DNA from 3 places in the Prevotella sp. Rep29 genome. Region 1 is predicted to be linked to each of the others. Evidence: riboswitches for the same ligand, from Rfam matches in the RefSeq annotation. Region 1 holds a riboswitch; each other region holds the start of a gene.
What was found. Region 1 has a riboswitch for cobalamin ahead of citD (citrate lyase acyl carrier protein). Riboswitches for the same ligand answer to the same signal wherever they lie in the genome.

Region 1 (6,669 bases):
GACTTCACCAAGGCTGGTTGTCGTTTCATACATTACCACATCAACGGTTGTACGACCATTGACGGGCACCGTTTGAGTCTCGAAACCAATGTAAGATACTTCCAAATTTGCATTTGGAGCACAGTTGATGGTGTAAAAACCATCTACATTGGTTGCAGCTCCTAGTGTGGTTCCTGCAACTTTTACAGAAGCTCCGATTACCGGTTCTCCCTTTTCGTCAGTTACAGAACCCCTGACAGTGATGTCTTGCGCGTACATCAATGTAGCGCAGAGCATAAATAATCCTGTCAAGCACGCTCTCAGAGAGCGATGAAAATTGTTTTCTTTCTTTTTCATTTGCTTCTAAATTAAGGATTCATAAAAGTTAATAATTTAATATGTTAATAGGTTGAAATTTTCCCATATAGTTTTTGTCTTTTCGTTAAAATTCGACCCAAAATTAGCGCTTTTTCTATTACCCTCCAAATTTTTTAAAAAGTTTTTTTTATAAGTGTAAAAAGAGCTTTAAAGGGTGGGTTTGCTGATTTGAAAGTGATTTCGTGGAATTTATTTGAAATTGAAAGGCGAAACTGCGAAAAGGTTATATTTATACAGAAATTGAGGTTCGATTTTGAGAAATATTATGACAACGAAAATTTTGAAAATAGAAACGTAAATTCATATTGTTTGTATAAATAAACGTATTTTGAGGTCTGAAATCGCAAAAGTTGCACTCTTGAATTCTAAAAGTTGAACTTTCAGGAGCCAAAAGTTGTACTTTTAGGGTGTAAAAGTTGCACTTTTGCAAGCCGATTTTGCCCGTTTTTGGCCCATTTTTCTGCTATTTTGGTTAACTTTTCCTCAGCTGTTTTCTTGTTGCCCTTGGTTTTCAGAGGGTTACGCCGATGCGCGTGCTTGCGATATTTGCGACCGACCGAAACTTTGGTCGAAAATATTGCAAGCAGGAGCGTTATAACGGCATTTTCGATGTGTATATTCATACGGAAAGAGCGTATAAATATGTAATGGGAGCACTGGGAATTCTGGGAATTCTGGGAATTCTGGGAGTTCTGGGAGCACTGGGAGCCCCTCCCTGACCCTCCCCCAAATGGGGAGGGAATGCCTGACGGGGGAGGGAATCTGTGAAAAGCGCTTAGTTCTTTGGTGTGATGCGAATGGCGTATCCGCCGCCGGCAACGGCTTTGAGCTTGAGTCGGGTCTTGCTGGTGACGGTGGTGGTGCGTATGTCGTAGGAGGCGTTGTTGGTGAGGCAGTTGGCGTCTTTCCCGTCGCTGTAGATGGTGGCGGTGTATCGCCTGTTCTTGTCGAGGAACGAGAGGGTGATGTCGGAGTGGTGGGGCTGTTCGCCTGCCACGCATCCGATGAACCAGTCGTCGCTGCCTTTCGCCTGTCGGGCTACGGTGATATATGCTGCCGGCTCAGCTTCGAGGTAGATGGATTTGTCCCAATCGACGGCTACGTCTTTGATGAACTGGAAGGCATCGGCATAGCGCTCATAGCTCTCCGGCACGTCGGCTGCCATCTGTAGCGGACTGTACATCGTGACGTAGAGGGCGAGTTGGTTGCAGATGGTGGCTTTCATGTGTGCCGGGTTGTTGGGGTTGACTTTCGAGATGTCTGCCTCGAGGATGCCGGGTGTATAGTCCATCGGTCCGCCTTGCAGACGTGTGAAGGGGAGTATGCAGACGTGTTTGGGTTCGCATCCGCTCATGGCTTGGAACTCCGTTCCCCGCGCGCTTTCGTTGCCGATGAGGTTGGGGTAGGTGCGGCAGAGCCCGGTGGGGCGCACGGCTTCGTGTGCATTAATCATGAGGCGGTATTTGGCTGCTTCGGTCACGCAATACAGGTAGTGGTTGTTCATCCACTGGTCGTAGTGGTGTCCGCCGTAGGGGAATATGTTTCCGACGTATCCGCTCTTGATGACGTCGTAGCCGTTGTCGTGTGCGAACTTGTAGGCTTCCTGCAGCTGTCGCTCGTAGTTGATAATCGACGATGATGTCTCGTGGTGCATCATCAGTTTGATGCCTTTCTCGTTGGCGTATGCCTGCAACGCTTTGACATCGAAGTCGGGATAGGATTGTGTGAAACTGAAGTTGTGGTATTTCTGCCACAGGTCTTCCCATCCTTGGTTCCATCCTTCTACGAGGAGCTGGTCGAACCCGTGCCGGGCTGCAAAGTCGATGTAGCGTCTGACGTTGTCGTTGTTGGCGGCATGTCTGCCTGTGGGCTTGAGTTTCGTGTAGTCGGTCTCTCCGAGTCTTATCGCCTGGTAGTCGGCATAGTTCCATGTGGCTGCTCCGGTCATCATTTCCCACCATACGCCCATGTATTTGACGGGATGAATCCACGATGTGTCTTCCAGTTTGCATGGTTCGTTGAGGTTGAGTATCAGGTTGGATGCGAGCATCTTCCGCGCATCATCCACCACCATGACGGTTCTCCATGGCGTGGTATAGGGGCAGCGTATGAATCCTTTCCTGCCTTTGGAGTCAGGTGTGAGGATGGATTTGAGCACCATCCGTCGGTCGTCGAGTGTGAGGTGCATGGCGGAGTAGTCGATGAGTGCTGCCTCGTGGATATTGATGTAGAGTCCGTCGTCGGTCTTCATCAGCAGGGAGGTCTGTGTGCTGGGTGCGGGAATGGCTGACTGTGATGCGTTTTCCGTACGTGCCTTGTCTTCGAGCGACCGTATTTCCGACAGTCGCGAGATGGTGTATTCATACTCGTCGGTGTCGTAGTCGCCGGGAATCCAGTAGGCGGTATGGTCGGCTGTCATGGCAAACTCGGTGTGTTCCTCCTTGATGATGACGTTGTCGAGGTTGTCGTGTCGCGGCAGTTCGTAGCGGAAGCCGATGCCTTCGTCATAGACACGGAAGCGGATGATGATGTGTCGTTTGAGTGCCGGCTGGCTGACGGTGACAGCCATCTCGTTGTAGTGGTTGCGGATGTCTTTGTTCTCGCCCCATACGGGTTGCCATGTCTCGTCGAACGAGCTCTTCTGCACACGTTCCATCCGGAATCCTTCCATCAGGCTGGGCCAGTTGATGAGTTCCAGACCGAGCGAGGAGGGGAGGACGACCTGCCGGTTTTTGTAGAGCAGTTCGTATTTGAGTACGCCATTGTCAACGTGGAACTTTAGCAGCATATTCCCGTCGGGAGAAGTGATTTCTTCTGCGGCGAGGAGAAACGGGAAAACCAATAATGTGAGGAGGATGTTTTTTCTCATTTGCTTTTTTCTTTTTAGGGTCTTTAAGGACTTTAAGGTCCTTAGGGTCTTTTATGACTTTGCAAAGGTAGTGGTTTTCTTTCGTTTTGCAAAAGAAACGCGGCTTTTTGTTGGCTTTTTGATGGGTTATTTGTAAAAAATCATGTCAAAAAGAGAATGTGCGTCTCGATTTTTTGTGAAAAATATTTGGAGGGTATTGAAATAATCCATATCTTTGTAGCGTGAATTTGGTTCACGGATGGAAACAGACGTGATGAAAAGGGAATCAGGTGTGAAACCTGAACAGTGCCCGCTGCTGTAAGCTCATTGTGTCATCGACTGAAAAGCCACTGTCCAACTGACGGGAAGGTGCCGGTGATTGAGTAAGTCAGAAGACCTGCCGGTTCATTTGTTTTGGAAATCCCCGGGGCTTGGGATGGATGAAAGAGTTCAGTAGTCTTGGCTTGGAAAACGGTAGAAGAACGGTGTATGCTGTTTGACGGTTGTCTATGGTATAAGATGAAAATCTTTCGGAATTTATTAACACATTATTTATATTATAGTATTATGGAAATGAAGACAGCTTTTGCCGGTACACTTGAATCCGGTGATGTTCTGATTCAGATTGTGCCCACCGAAGAGGCTGGGTTGAAAATCAATCTTGACAGTACGGTTGCCTATCAGTTTGGCGACCAAATTAAGAAAGTCATTGCCGATACCCTCAAGGATTTAGGCATAGAAAACGCCATGGTCAATGCGACGGACAAGGGTGCACTCGACTGCACGATACGTGCCCGTGTGACTGCGGCTGCCGTTCGTGCGACGGGTAAGGATGTTTGGAAAGATTAAAAATAAAAAACAAAATAAGATTATGCAAAGGTTAAGAAGAACAATGATGTTTGTTCCAGGTAACAACCCCGCCATGATGCAGGATGCCTTTATCTATGCACCCGACTCCATCATGCTCGACCTGGAAGACTCAGTGACCATGGCAGAGAAAGATGCTGCCCGTCTGCTGGTGTACAATGCGCTGAAAACCATCGACTACGGAGACACGGAGATGGTGGTGCGTATCAATCCACTGAACACTCCGTACGGAAAGAAAGACGTTGAGGCGATGGTGAAAGCCGGTGTTCACGTCATCCGTATGCCGAAAACCGAAACGGCAGACGAGGTGCGCGAGGTGGAACAGGAGATTGAAAAAATCGAAACCGAACTGGGATGTGTGGGCAGAACAAAGATTATGGCTGCCATTGAGAGCGCTCTGGGTATCGTCAATGCCTACGATATCGCCATCGCTTCAAAGCGTATGATGGGTATTGCGCTCGGTGCGGAAGACTACTGCGCCAACCTGAAGACGCAGCGCACACCGGGCGGTGCGGAGCTGCTGCTGGCACGCGAGACCATCGTTGTGGCGGCAAGGGCTGCCGGAATCGACGCACTGGATACCGTCTATTCGAATCTCAACGATATGGAAACCTTCCGTAAGGAGGTGGAACTGATTAAGACGTTGGGCTTTGACGGTAAGTCGATCATCAATCCACGTCAGATAGAAATCGTAAACGAAGTGTTTGCACCGAAAGAGAAGGATATTGAGAAAGCACAAACTATACTCGCTGCCATCAAGGAGGCAGAGAAGCGCGGTTCGGGCGTGATTGCCGTGAACGGAAAGATGGTCGATCGGCCTGTGGTGCTCAGGGCACAACGCACGATAGACCTTGCCATTGCATCGGGTATTTTATCAAAGGAGGACGTAGAATGAATAGCATAAAAGACAGGGCAGCGCTTATTGAGGCAGCAGCTGCAAAGATGGGAAAACAAACCTATCAGGACGGTGTACACGTGAAAGTGGCAACGCCGCGAAGTGAGTATCAGAAAGAGAGTTCGAAAGTGGTGACGCTGGAGGAAGCCATCCGCAAGACCGGTCTCAAGGACGGAATGACGATTTCGTTCCACCACCATTTCCGCAGTGGCGATAAAGTCATCAATATGGTTGTGGATAAACTGGCGGAGATGGGATTCAAGGATTTGCATATCGCTTCGTCCAGTCTGATTGACGTGCACGAACCGCTTATCGAACATGTGCGCAATGGCGTGATTACCCGCATTTCCACATCAGGACTGCGCGGCAAACTCGCGAAGGAAATTTCGCACGGACTGATGAAAGAGCCTGTGGTGTTCCGCTCGCATGGTGGTCGTGGTAGTGCGATTGCCAATGGCGACCTGCATATTGATGTCGCTTTCTTAGGCACATCATCGAGCGACCCGCTCGGAAATTCCTGCGGCTATTCGCGTTCAGAAAACGCCAAGTCTATCTGCGGTTCGCTGGGATATGCACTGCCCGATGCGCAGTATGCAGACAAAGTGGTGATTCTGACCGACGACCTCGTGTCGTACCCGAACACGCCGAATTCCATCTCAGAACGCAATGTGGATTATGTTGTTGTGGTAGATTCCGTCGGCGACTCTTCGAAGATTTCGTCAGGAGCTATTCGTGACACGAAGAATCCACGCGACATCCTGCTCGCACAGCAGGCTGCCAAAGTGATTATCAACAGCGGCTACTTCAAAGAGGGATTTTCTATCCAGACAGGTTCTGGAGGAGCTTCGCTGGCTGCCGTGAAATTCATCCGTGAGAGCATGATAGAAAAGGGCATCAAAGCCAGCTTTGCTTTGGGAGGAATCACTGCCCACATGGTGAAGATGCGCGAGGAAGGACTCATCGAGCGCCTGATAGACGTGCAGTCGTTTGACAAGGTTGCAGCCGAATCGCTGAAGAGCGACCCGATGCACAAGGAAGTTTCGTCCAACGAATATGCCAGTGCTGATGAGCCCGGTTCGGCTACGCACTATCTGGATATGGTGATACTCTCGGCATTGGAAGTGGATGTCAACTTCAACGTCAACGTACTTGTCGGCAGCGACGGCATCATTCGTGGTGCTGTTGGTGGTCACCCGGATACATCAGCCGATTCAGCGCTTTCAATTATTGTCTGCCCGCTCTTGCGTGGCCGCATCCCTTGTGTGGTGGAAGAAGTGACGACACTCATCACTCCGGGTTCGACGGTTGATGTGGTGGTGACCGAATATGGTATTGCCGTGAACCCACGTCGTCCGGAAATCGCTGAGCGACTGACGAAAGCCGGACTGAAGGTGGTGGACATCCATTCGCTGAAAGAGCGGGCTGAGAAAATCATCGGAACACCGGCACCGTTGCCGTTCGGCGACAAGGTGGTGGGTATCGTGATGAATCGCGATGGTTCCGTACAGGATGTGATTAAGAATATCATCGACTAAGCACACATTATTTAATATATGGAGATTACGCTTGACCAGTTGTTGGAAAGCCGAGACAACCGATCTGCCATGCAAAAGGATTTGATGTCAAAGAATCCTGAGCAGACGTTGGTGTGTTTCACGGTGGTAATGCCAGGACAGGTCAAGCGTAACCGTTTGTCTGCCGT
Region 2 (6,669 bases), 360 kb from region 1:
ATTGATGTTGTCAATTCCTGTCAATGCATTGTTGATAGCAGCGATGGATTCCTCCAGATGCAAGTCCTCGGCTCCTGTCACTTCGGTACTGGTTTCACCAAGCCATCCTGCATTTTGATTGACCGCTGTATAGACGCGGACGAAATCGATAAAGTCGAGTGTGACGGGATTGCGCTCAGCATCCACAGCCCACTCAATGTTGAAACCATTGGCGATGCTGTCTGTGTTGGATTTATTATCTACATAGCCGTAGTTGAAAGATGTCAAGACCCAATACTGATTTTCGCCTTCACCGCCAGTGTTGGTACCATTCTTCGGCAGACAGGTGCCTGTGAACGTCAAGGGACTGCTCATCCATTGGGGAAAATATTCCTGTTTATGAAACCCATTACGCGGAACCGTACCTGACGCTCCCTGATTATCCGTCCAAGGAATGTCGTGCATGGGCGCTGCGGTATAGGTGATTTGGTAGTTATAGGTCACTTTTTCCGGACAATCCGTGTCGGCGCTGCCGCTCAGTTCATACCACGGATCATCGGGAAGTCCGTTCTTATTGAGGTCTTTCGACACCATAACGATACCAGGTTCTCCACTTCCTGAAAAAGCATTTCCGGCAACATAGAAGTCGGCTTTGCCTGCAATGTTGGCAATGCTATGGTCGAAATGGAAGGTGATATACCCACCATAGGCGCCAAGCGACACAAGTCCTCCCTTGTTTTCCGCCAGTCTGGCGGTACATTTGTCTGCCATATCCTGCGCAGAGTTGCCCTCAGCGTACGGCGGAAGCTCGTTAACGAATTGTCCGGGTGCAGGACAATATTCGTCCACAGCCTGAATATACTTGCTGTGTTCCGTCTTGTCGTCCATCCGCTGTGCTGCGAGATGGCTTGTTCCACCCAAAAAGAGTGCTGTTAAAAGTAAAAGTTTCTTCATAAGCTATCTTGGTTTTTATTCTTCTCGTTTCTTATATACAAACACGGCATGCGCCGGAATGTCGCCCGTCCACACGCGCCAGTCAAACGTTCCGTCGGCATGGAAGTGCAGCAGTTCGCCACTGGACACATAGTTCTTTGCATCCATGATATAGAAGTCGCGGTTAATCGGGTTGACGATAATACCATACGGCATCTCGATGCCGGCAATCTCCGGTGCGGAAAAGAGCTGGGTCGTAACCGCCTGGTGCGTTCGCACGTTGATAATGCCGTAAGTTATCTGATTGGAGAACGTCTCATAATTGAACGCCACACCCACATAATAAAGGGAATCGCCCACAATGCACATGTCGGAGACTGCTGTATTGATGGTATCGCCGACCACCATCTCGCCGCTGTTGTTCTCATACATCCATATCAGGCATGCCGGGTTTTTGTAATAATCTCCACGCGAAGTCACCCACAACTGCCCGTATTTGTCGGCACGGATGCGGTGCAGGTTCGGATACACATCTATCGAACGCTCCACCGTGAAGGTGCTGATATCGATGACACTCACCCGTTTGTCATAGTTGGGCACCCGATAGCCACCGCTATTTGCCACATAGATTTTTCCGTCAAGTATCGTCAATTCGTCCGGCTGATAGCCTACGACTACGGAATCCACTTTCTCGAAGGTCAGAGTATCTACTTTATAGATTCGCCCGAGGGGGGCATCGTTTGAGATTGAAACGGGACCGACATAAGAGCTGACATAGGCATAGCCGCCGTCGAAAGCGAGGTATCGGCAGTTTGGAATATCTATCTTCGCGATTTTTCGACAACTATCGGCTATTGCCACCTCTACCTTGTTGGAGCAGTTGATCACCATCCAAAGTTGGCTGCCGTATATCTGAATATCATTGCCCACGTCGCCCAACTCCTTGACCGTATTCGGATTGCGCTCCGAATAGATGTTGCGGAAGTAGCGGACCGTCTCATGGTTTCCCGACAAATCGAGATAATCGACGGTCGCTTTATTGCTTCCCATGTTCCCCTCGTTGAGGACGTACATTCCGACAATATCGCTCAACACGACTTCGCCGCCCGTGTCCGTCTCTTCTGAAAAGACGATGTATTCGTCGCCACGACACGAACTGACCAGCATCAGCAAGATGCTCATGCCAATATATATATAATAATGTGTGTTCATAGACTGTTTCATTTTCTTTCTTTATTTTATATCGTTACGTCCAGACTGATTCCATAGTTGCGCTTCGGCATCGGATAGTTGAGAATGACATCGTAGTCCTGACTGAACACGTTGTTCACTTCCAACGTCGCTTTCCACAAGGTCTTGCCCCATTTGAAACGATACATCAGGCTCAAGTCGCTCGTGTACCAGGGCTGCATGTGGTTATATCGGATATTCTCCTGCTGATTATACCGCTCACCGGCATAGATAAAGCTATAAGTAAAGTCCCAGTCTTTATAAGTGACATTGAGGATGGCAGAACCGCTGTTCCATGGAATGTAGGGTATCTGGTCCTTGTAGAATGAATTTTGCGGATTGGTCACGTCTCTTGCGTCCTGATAAGTGTATTGCAGTCTGCCGGAAACCTGCAGGTCTTTCGCCGGCTGGACGGTCAGTTCGGTCTCCACATCGACGCCTGTGATATGCACCCTGCCGAGATTCATCATCGTCCAACGGAACTGCTGTCCTTTCGGATAGGCGATAATCTTGTCATGAACGGTGTTGTAATAGCCGTCGGTCTGAATGCGAAAGTGTTTCCAGAAGCCGTCTTTCCATGCCTTGTCATAAACCACGCCTACGTTATATTGCAATGCCGCTTCTGGTTTCAGGTTGGCATTCCCCACTTCCGTATAATACATATCGTTGAATGTCGGCATGCGGAAGCTACGTTTCACAAAGGCACGCACCGAGAAGCTCTGCGTCCTGAACGGATATACATTCACGAAGATGGCTGGTGTCAGCTCGTGGGTCGATTTCTTGTCTGCCCTGTTTTCTGTATGGTCTTTGATGAATGTAGCCAACAGGCTTCCTTGAATCTTCAAGCGCTTGAGGTCTAATGCGGAAGCCAGGGCTATAAGATTGGAAAAGCGGTGCGGGAAAGCGAAGTTCACCATGTCGCTCCGCAGCTTGTTCCAACGGAAATCATAGCTGAGTGACGCACTCCAGTTGGGAAGTATCTCATACACGTTCGACGTGGATATGTACAGTTCCTGCTGTTTATAGCGGTTGTCCACATGCATCTGCGTGGTGTCGTTGTTCACGTAACGGGTGTCGTAATAGGCATATTTTGCCTGTAAGCGTGTGCTGAAACGGTCGCCGAAGCTCTTCTGCCACGATGCCTGCGTGAAATAGTTATGGTCCCACTGCCGCTCTCCCCTGCGCCAGACGTTATTAACGATAGCGCCGGGAATGCCTCGCTCGGAATGATAGGTGTAGAGTTTGAAGTTCCAATAGCCCTGCTCGAGCACTCCATGCACGTTTCCTTCCATGCGCACAGCCCATATATCACCGTTCTGGCGGGTCGCCGTCGTGTCATACGCCACTGTCTTGTCCAGATTCAGACGGCGATAGCGGAACTTGTACTTGCCGCTTGACGTCAACACTCCTCCTGCCAGCGAGGCACTGACTGCCTGCGAAAGTTTCTGCTCACAAAGCGTGGAGAAGCGGAACATATCGCTGGAGCCATACTTCGCCTTCAGTTTCAGATTGTAACTCTTGTCGTAGGAGAAGCGGGGAAGGCGCGTCCGGATATACACAGAGCCGGCATTGCCGAAATCGCTGGCTGTCTGGAAGATGGCGCTCTTCTGCCCATTGTACAGCGTTATCTCCTGAACATTGTCCAGGGAGAACTGTCCGAGGTCTATCTGACCGTTCTGCGCATTGCCCAGTTCAATGCCGTCATAATAGATGCCCAGATGGTTGGTACCCATCGAGCGGATATTCACCGTCTTGATGCCTCCCACGCCCCCGTAGTCTTTTATCTGCAATCCCGAGAAATAGCGCAAGGCATCGGCAACGGAATGGGTGTTCAAACGCTCCAACTGCTCACCTTTCAGTTTTTGCGAAGGCATTACTTCCTGAAACGTGAGCTTGCCGGTGACAACCACCTCGTCGATTCTTCTTACCGAATCCTGCAAATCACCTGTGACCTGCTGCGACCACATATTTGCAACAATGGCGCATAGCATCGCCATAGCAGCAATTCTTTTTCCCATAAATCAATAAGTATTTTGCACCTTCTCAGTCTAACCCCAGAGACTTATGAAGTGTCAGCAATGGCAGGTCTTCTGACTTACAGCTAACAAGTGAACGTCTTCCCAATAATATCAGTGACATGTGTTCACTTCTACAAAGCTGCTTACAGCAGCGGGACTGTTCAGGATTCGCACCTGATTCCCATTTTAATCACATTCGGTTGTGAACCAATTGCGGGTGCAAAGTTAAGTATAAATATTAATATGCCAAACAATGTTCTGTTTTTTTTGAGTAAAAAATGCAAAACCAAGAATATTTTTATAACTTTGTGGACGGTTAAGCAAATTGAGACGATGAAAATAGGTGATTATGTAAGATTCCTGAACGAGACGGGCGGTGGAAAAATCACTGCCTTCCAAGGGAAAAACATCGTGCTCGTCGAGGATGAAGACGGGTTTGAGATTCCGATGATGACCAACGAGGTCGTAGTGGTGGACGATGGCGATGGAGAGAAAGACCGGAAACCGACGTACAAGGCTCCGCAATACATCAAAAAAGCGGAGGGGCCGAAAGCGGACACGGAAAAAGAAAAGACTGCCACCCAGCCTCTGACGGTGCCCGAACCCGTTTGGGAGCGACAGGGAGGAGACGCCCTCTCCGCCTATCTCGCATTCGTGCCTGTCGATATCAAGGAAATCACACAGACACGCTTCGAAACCTACCTCGTCAACGACAGCAACTATTTCCTCAACTACACCTACCTGTCGGCAGAAGGTAACAGCTGGACACTGCGCGCACAGGGGGAATTGGAACCCAACACGAAAGAGTGTGTGGAGGAATTCGGACGCGACATACTCAATGATTTCGAGCGCGTGTGCATCCAAGTGATTGCCTACAAACGCGACAAGCCATTCATGCTGAAGCCTGCCATCGAGGCTCAAATCCGCATCGACCCCGTCAAGTTCTACAAACTTCACACGTTCCAGGAGAACGATTTCTTCGACACACCCGCACTGCTCTACACGATTATGGAAAACGACGAGGTGAAAAGACCGCTGGTCATCGATGCCAAACAACTGAAACAGCAACTTTATGCCAAGAACGATGAAGCACGGCAGGACAACACGGCAGTGAGAAAGTTTGATGCCACCCAGGCACGACACGCCGACCCGGGCATCATCGTCATCGACCTCCACGCACACGAACTGTTGGAAACCGAGGCGGGCATGTCGGCAGCCGACATACTGAACTACCAGATAGAGACCTTCCGGAAGACCCTCGAACAATACAAGAAGCGGAAAGGACAACGCATCGTCTTCATCCACGGAAAGGGCGAAGGAGTGCTCAGGCAAGCACTCATCCATGAACTGAAATACAGATACAAACAATACACCTACCAAGACGCTTCATTCAAAGAATATGGCTATGGCGCCACACAGGTAACCATAAAGTGAGAAAATGCCCAACTAATGGTATTTTTTTAACAACGTCCTTTTATATATGTTTTGCCGTAAGTTTGATAAAAGAAGATTTAAAAATATTACTATTATTGCTCCGAACGGAAATACTCCAGACTCCACTTTTAAAATGCAGAAAGATTCTCCTATTTGGAACAAAACAACAATGAAATTTAAAAAATATCAAAATACAATAATAAAAGAAAATGGTTATGACTGATAATAAAACGTTTATAATGTCATTTATTTTGTTTTGTTTATGTGGATGTACCAATGAAGCAACAAAAAATGTACATGGTGAGTTTTTATGTGTCACAGATTCGAAACCTTATTCGGACTATTTATTTACCGAATGGTTAAAAGAAGGAAATGCTATTAATCCAAGAGAAATAGAATTGCAGTATGTTATCCACAATTATACAGTTGAGAAATTATACCTTCCTATTCAAACATGGTCTGACAGCACAACACATTCATCTATAAATGTGTTCTTTATTAATAAAAAAGATACAATTTACCCTATTTATTCCATAAAGAAAATCCCTTATAAATCTAATTATATATGCAAAGGAGATTCTTTGATTGTATTTGTAAAAATTTACAATTTTGAAAAGTGGAGTAAAAAAGAAATAAATGTGAGTACTAACCTTGATGTTCTTATTGATAAATTGCATATTGAGTATCATAAAAGTCAGAAAGATGTAAAAAAGGATTATGAAATTCCTAATATAAAATTCGGTAATTCGCCTCAGTTTTATTATGAGATACCACAAGATAAATCTATATTGAAAAAAGAACATCGGGACAGAATTTTAGTCCGAATTGGTCAGCGTAAGTAGAGGAGAATAAATTCTATGAACACTAAATTGCTTGAAATGAATGATCTCAGCAACGTACCGAAACAGATATACTTCGCAAGCGGAAGCGTGATAAAACATATGTATAATACAGGAAAGAGAATTCCCTGCGAAGTGACAACGGTAGATTATTGTGGAGATTTTATCTATGTCAACGGCACCCTTAAAAGGATGCTTTTCCCTGGCGGGTACATGACTTTTACCAATGATGATAT
Region 3 (6,669 bases), 450 kb from region 1:
CAGCATGAGTCCGCTCACGGCAAGGGCTGCTCCGCAGAGAATGGCAGTCAACGCCTGTGGGAGGCGCGACTGGAGAACGATGAAGCGCCAGCTTGCCTTGATGGTCTCATCGCCTGAAAGAATGGCAAGGACATCGCGCACGGGAATCTTGATTGAACCCATGATGAGATTCAGCCAGAACAGCAAGATAATCAGCGCTGTCAGTCCGATGCAATATTTCAGTCCTTTGCCCACGCTCTCAGTTGTTAATCTTAAAATAATAACGCAGTGGATGCAGTCCCTTCAGGTCGGGATGGAATATCTGGATGAAATCGCTCAACAGATAGTCGGGACGGAAAGGCGACTGCTCGTAGAACAACGTCTTTGCCACGTTGCATCCATAGACCTCGCCCGTATTGAAGGCTTTCAGTTGTGAGTAGCCTTGCTTTTCGGCGAGCAGGTCTTTCATGGTCATGGAACGGTCGCTGTTGTAGCGATAGAGCCACACATCGCAGTCACCGGCTTTCTCCAACACCGACTCGAACGGCAGCGAAAGGCTTCCGCTGTGTGTGTCGCCGGAGAAGGGATATACGCCGCCGGCATCTGCCAACATCTGTCCGATGGTGCTTCTTCCGCCGGGCACATACCACACGCTGCCTGTCACCTTATCGACGATGACGGAACGGGAGACTTTCGAGGTCTTTGCCAGCTCTTTCAACGCATTGTAACTGCTATCGACTTCAGCGAAGAGTTTTTCTGCCTGCGCCTCCTCACCGAGCAGCAGCCCATAGAACTTCATCCATTCGGCGCGTCCCAGCGGTGAGGTTTCCATGTATTCTGCACACTCTACAATGGGGATGTTGATTTCTTCGAGCTTGCCGTAGCCGCCACTGTTCTCAAAGGGCGAGAGGAGCATCACGTCGGGATTCATGTCGATGACTTTCTCCACGACGGGACTCAGTCCCTCACCGCAGTCGGCGATAAGTCCTTTTTTGCACTGCTCCTGAATCCAAGGAATCTTGATATATTTCAGGTCTGCCACGCCCACGATGCGGTCTTGCTGTCCGAGCGTCATGAAAAGACTGCAATGGACGGTCGTAAAGACCACTGCCCGCTTGACCGGCGTACGGATGATGGTACCTTCGGGCAGGTCGGCGGGCAACTCATTGGCTTGCGGCACGAGGATATAGGTATGCAGCGTCTTCCCTTCCTTCCACGGGTTGCGCAGCTTGACTTCCGTATAGCCGTCGTGCTGGACAATGGAGAGGTTGGAAGAGTATTTCAGCGCAATGGTGTCGCCTTCTGCAGAGTTGACAGAAGTGCTGCCGCCCGTACATGAAGAGAGGGCGGCAAGCACAACAATCAATGCGAAGGACAAAAGTGTCCTCATTCGTTTGCCTGTTTTTTTCATTCGTAACTGAAATTACTTCCAGTAGGCGTTAAACACAATAGCGTTCGGTCCCACACCACAGTCATACGTATTCAGTAACTCACCGCTCGGAGAGTATTCTGCTACATAACCATTCACAGCGTAACCCGCTTTTCCGGGACGGCTTGGGTTCTCGTTGTAAGAAGCGATGTAAATCTTTCCTGTGGCGGGATCTGCTGCTATAACGTTCGGATTGAAGAAACGGTCCAAACCTACTTGGTAGGTGGTTTTCTCACCTGTGAGTATATTATACGAGAAGAATTCGGTAGGATTTGTTCCATACACAGAGTTGACAGCATAGATATTGGTGCCAGCAAATCCTACGTGGGTGCAGTCGAATAAGGTCGTGGTTTCTGAACCCATTCTATTTGGAATCAAGCGAAGTCCACCCATTACTGTTGAATAGTTACCCATATCGAGCACATAGATGTCACTACCTGCCACAGCAACAGTCATCGGATTGACGATTTTGTCGCTCTTAATCGGGCTGTCAATGCCTGTCTTCAGGTCAATAACCGAAATGGAAGGCTCGTTAAGCATGCCATAATCTGAATTTGCTACGTAGAGGTGTCCGTTAGCAACTGCCACTCCTTCAGGATAGCGACCTGCAATATAGGTTGATGCCAGTCCCAACGTCACCGTATCAAGAACAGCCACATAGCCGTTACCTCCTGAGGTGCCCGTACCAAAGTCAGAAACTGACGAACCGTAGGTAGAGAAATACACCTTACCCTCTGAGGCTGTCAGGTGACGAGGGCTGACGCCTCGCTCCACACCCATGAGGTCCGTAGTTTTAATCTGCTTGATACTTTCCAGCGTTTTTGCATCTACCACTTCGATGGTGTTTTCGTTTGTTACGGCAATATACATTTTATTTCCATAGATAATTGCATCGTTCACTGTCATTCCCAAACTACGTCCATTTTTGCTCATGAACTGATTTTGGGCTGCAGTCTGTGTGGCATAATCAATGTAGGTCAGGCTACCATTGATGCTACTACCCATGTTTCCCCCACAAATTACGTAAGCGCCATCACTCACGACTACCGGGAATGGATAGTAAGGACCGTCGTTGTCATCATTACAAGCGGTGAAGAGGGCTGCGCCCATCAGAAGAACCGCAAAGGATAATAAATACTTTTTCATTTTTTCTTTTTTTAAAATTTATAACTGATTGAAAATTGATAACTTCTTCCTGGCATGGGATAGCGACCTACTATCTCATATTGCTTGTTGAACATGTTTTTCAGATCGAAACGGCATTCCAACACTGTGCGTCCTATACGGAAATTGCGATAAGCTGTCAACGCACAGTCGATATAGCCATTAATCATCGTTCCTTCGTAGTGCTCGTTATTGGGCCAGCGGCTACTTGTTCCTACACTGTGGAATGAAAGGTTTACCCAAGGATTTTCATAAGTCAGTGCTACACTTCCTGAGTGCTTTGGCATATATGCAATCTGATAGCCGTAGGTATAGGACGAGGGATTGTTTTGGTTTTTCACGCGCTGATAACTGTAATTGGCAGACAGCAAAAGGCGATGGCTACCTCCTAATTCTTTAATGCCTTTCAGCGTAAGGTCTACCCCATAGGCATTGACTTTATCTACGTTTACACATGTCCAAACGAACATATTATATGGCACAGCAACAATCATATCTCTAATGCGATTATAATATCCGTCTGCCGACACTTGCACATAATCGCCCTTACCGATGCGTTTGCCGTAGGTTGCTCCAAGATTCAGCTGCCATGTTGACTCTGCCTGCAGGTCTGTACTGCCATAATGATAATAGTAACTTTCGTTGAATGTCGGCACTCGGAAGATATTTTTATAGGAGATACGGACAAAGAAGTCTTCACTCTCGAAAGGCTTATAAGAGAGTGACAGCGAGGGGGATAACCTGCGCATATTACGGGCATGATATCCTCCGTTACGATCGCCGTTGAGATAAAGCGAATAGAGAATGCGCGCCAAGACCGTCAACTGCTTTCCGCCATACTTTGCTGTAGCACTTTGCAGTATTCCGTGTCGATAAGGGCGGCCGACAATCGTGCGCCATGAACTACCACTAAGATTATTAAATATGTAGTCTGCTGAATAGTCGAAGACCCAGTTTCCTCTGGGTGCATATAGAAAGCTGACAGAGGTATATGCCTCTCGCTGCCAATAATCTGCGTCGTTCACTCCACCTGCCATCAATGCATCCCGATAGACGGAGCCTACCCAATTGAACTTGCCAATCCATTTCAACGAAAATTTGTCTGCCCAGTGTGTAAGGTAGTGCAGTTGTGCGAAGAAGTTGCGGTCGTGGAGGCGCTCTTTGCTGATGTTGGTGTAATAACGCACCTGTCCTGGCAACTGACGGTTGTTATCGTAATAATACAGTTTTCCGCTCAGCCTGTTCCACTTATTCAGATTCCAAATAAAATCCACCTCTCCATGTCCGCTGTTCATCCGGCTGTTTGTCCGGTGCTCTTTTGTCACAAGTGTGACATTCCTGAGTGTAAACGGATAGTCGTTTTCGGCATACGTGTATTCGCCCGTCAGTGAGAGGGCGAAGTTTTTCGAAAAGCTTTGCTCGTAACGCACAAACGGACTCACATATCCGAAGGAGCCGAATTTCAGCTGAATGGTGAGATGCGGTCGGCGGTCGGCGGTCGGTGGTGAGATGGTCTTGACGTTCAGCACCGAGGTCGTGCTTACCTGTCGTGCCGGAATGAAAATGTCATCGTTGTCGCCGATGACGAGCGACAACTCATCCACATTTTCCAATGAATAGCGCGACAAGTCTATCTCGCCACTCTGACACTCACTGAGCATCACACCGTCGTAGCTTACCCCCGTGTGCTTCGAGCCGAATCCACGCACGGAGACGGTTTTCATTCCTCCCGCCCCTCCGTAATCACGCAGGGTGATGCCCGGAAGCCGATGAAGCGCATCAGCGATATCGGTCACACCTGCCGACAGGAACTCGCCCCGTCCGAGGATATGCAATGGGGCTGTGCTCGACAACACCTTTCGCTGTCGAGTCTCCAACACGAGCACCTCATCCAGGTCGTGGACGGAAGCTATCACCGTGTCGCTCTTTTCGGTCTGCGCATGAGCATGGAGTGCTATGCACAGGCATGTTGCTGCCAACAAAAACTTTTTCGGTTTCATGATATTTTCGTTGCAATCTTTTCCGCGAGACGCATAGAAACATGATACACGACAAGGCAGGTCTTCTGACTTTCCTCAGTCTGTCTCGCCTTCCCAACAACATGCAGTGGCATTCATGAAACAGACCTCTTAAATGAGGATTACAGCAGCGGGACTGTACGGGATTCTCACCCGATTCCCTATTAATCACAATAACGTGAACCGTTGTCGCGGTGCAAAGGTAATACAAATCGAGCGCAGAACAAAATAAATTCATTTATTTTTTATGCCGAGATGCAGTTTACCTTCTGTAAATTCCGAAAAAGAGAAAAATGAAAGGAGAATTTCCTACCCTCTATTTACTTAAGTCCAAACCGACCTGAACGCCTGTTCGTACCCCCCATTCCGACACTGCATAAACATACAGTTGAGGACGCATAAATATGCAGTTGAACTTTCACTTTCCAAAAGTGCCACTTTTAGCTTGCAAAAGTTCCCCTTTCAGCTCCTAAAAGTGCCACTTTTGGAGTGCGAAAGTGGCACTTTTGGAAAGCCCATTCTAACGTATTGAAATTCAGGAGTTTGCAAAACGCACCCAAATCACCCTACTATTGCATAAATATACGGTTGCGGCGGGATGCTAACCGAATTGACCGAGACAACAAACAACAACTATTTTCGCGTTAAAACCACTTAAATTTGCATTAATAAAATCTTTTGAATGCTGTTTTTTTGCTCAACTCGGGCAAAATAATTACCTTTGCCGCCATGATACTCAATCAGTATGATTGAGCATCGCGGATTGAGAAATGACTAATGGCGAATATAAACGATGAAGAGAAACAATATTATTTTAGGGATTCTTGGCGTGCTGCTCGTCGGGGCGGTTGCATTCCTTGGTGTCAGCCTCAAGCGGGAGCGGGATGCGAATGAGGACATGCGCGAACTGGCTGCGCTCGACAAGAAGGAGATGGAAAACGAGTACCAGCAGTTTGCTGACCAATATAGCGAGATGAAGACGAGAATCAACAACGACTCCATCATCGCACAGCTGACCGAAGAACAGCTGAAGACGCAACGGCTGCTGGCTGAGCTCAAGAAAGTAAAGAGCGACGACGCCCGCGAGATTACCCGCCTGAAAAAAGAGCTCGCCACCGTGCGCGAGGTTCTGAGAAGCTATGTGCTGGAAATTGATTCTCTGAACAGACTGAACCAGAAACTGCAAGCGACCAACGAGGAGTTGCGCGTAAGCAACGAAGAGGCTACACGGAAGATTGAGGGACTGAGCAGCGAACGAATCTCATTGACGGAAAAAGTGGCGATTGCCGCACAGCTTGATGCCACGGATATCAATCTGACTGCGAAAAACAAACGAGGCAAGACGACGAAAGAAATCAGCAAAGCCAAAACATTGCAGCTGAACTTCCGCATCGCAAAGAACGTGACAGCAACCACTGGACTGCGAACGCTATATGTCCGCATCATGACTCCTGCCGGAAACATACTGGGAGGTAGCGGCTCGTTCCCGTATGAAAACAAAACGCTGCAATATTCCATCAAGAGAACCGTTGAATACAGCGGTGAAGAGATGCCTGTCACGATGTATTGGGACGTGGCAGAGGCGTTATCGTCAGGCACCTATCAAGTGAGCATCTTCGCTGACGGAAACATGATTGGTTCGAGGAGCGTTGCCTTCAAATAGCCAATCACCTTTACCTCAATAAAAAAGTTATCATCACATTATTATATATATAACATGAAACGAACTGGCATTATTTTCATCTTTCTTGTGGGATTTCTCACAATAAAGGCGCAACGCGTTCTGACGCTTGACAGTTGCCGGTCGATGGCTCTGCGCAACAATAAGCAGTTGCACATCTCACGCTTGCAACGGGAAGTGGCAGTCAATACCCGCAAAGCTGTCCAGACAAAATATTTGCCCAAGGTGAATGGCATCGGCACATACCAGTTCTCGGACAAGGAAGTGTCGATTCTCAATGCGTCACAGAAAAGTGCGCTGAGCAATGTGGGTACCCATCTGACTTCACAGACCGGCGAAGTGATTACGGGAATTGTCAGCGATTTGGTTCAGAAAGGGATTATCTCGATTCAGCAAGC

Region 2: linked by a shared signal. The riboswitch ahead of GRF55_RS03685 (TonB-dependent siderophore receptor) and the one ahead of citD (citrate lyase acyl carrier protein) in region 1 are both predicted to bind cobalamin.
Region 3: linked by a shared signal. The riboswitch ahead of GRF55_RS03310 (TonB-dependent siderophore receptor) and the one ahead of citD (citrate lyase acyl carrier protein) in region 1 are both predicted to bind cobalamin.

What each region holds. Positions count from the first base shown of each region.
Region 1 covers NZ_CP047159.1:1,226,710-1,233,378, forward strand. Annotated here, with positions in the region: gene GRF55_RS05170 (SusC/RagA family TonB-linked outer membrane protein) at 1-336, opposite strand, end outside; gene GRF55_RS05175 (hypothetical protein) at 738-980, opposite strand; gene GRF55_RS05180 (glycoside hydrolase family 97 protein) at 1,133-3,226, opposite strand; cobalamin riboswitch at 3,438-3,625, shown strand; gene citD (citrate lyase acyl carrier protein) at 3,773-4,054, shown strand; gene citE (citrate (pro-3S)-lyase subunit beta) at 4,077-4,967, shown strand; gene citF (citrate lyase subunit alpha) at 4,964-6,502, shown strand; gene citX (citrate lyase holo-[acyl-carrier protein] synthase) at 6,521-6,669, shown strand, end outside.
Region 2 covers NZ_CP047159.1:869,082-875,750, reverse strand. Annotated here, with positions in the region: gene GRF55_RS03695 (hypothetical protein) at 1-933, opposite strand, end outside; gene GRF55_RS03690 (YncE family protein) at 949-2,136, opposite strand; gene GRF55_RS03685 (TonB-dependent siderophore receptor) at 2,151-4,133, opposite strand; cobalamin riboswitch at 4,205-4,387, opposite strand; gene GRF55_RS03680 (DUF2027 domain-containing protein) at 4,494-5,594, shown strand; gene GRF55_RS03675 (hypothetical protein) at 5,804-6,436, shown strand; gene GRF55_RS03670 (hypothetical protein) at 6,452-6,669, shown strand, end outside.
Region 3 covers NZ_CP047159.1:777,619-784,287, reverse strand. Annotated here, with positions in the region: gene GRF55_RS03325 (iron ABC transporter permease) at 1-234, opposite strand, end outside; gene GRF55_RS03320 (ABC transporter substrate-binding protein) at 239-1,369, opposite strand; gene GRF55_RS03315 (YncE family protein) at 1,403-2,554, opposite strand; gene GRF55_RS03310 (TonB-dependent siderophore receptor) at 2,566-4,572, opposite strand; cobalamin riboswitch at 4,610-4,793, opposite strand; gene GRF55_RS03305 (hypothetical protein) at 5,384-6,253, shown strand; gene GRF55_RS03300 (TolC family protein) at 6,308-6,669, shown strand, end outside.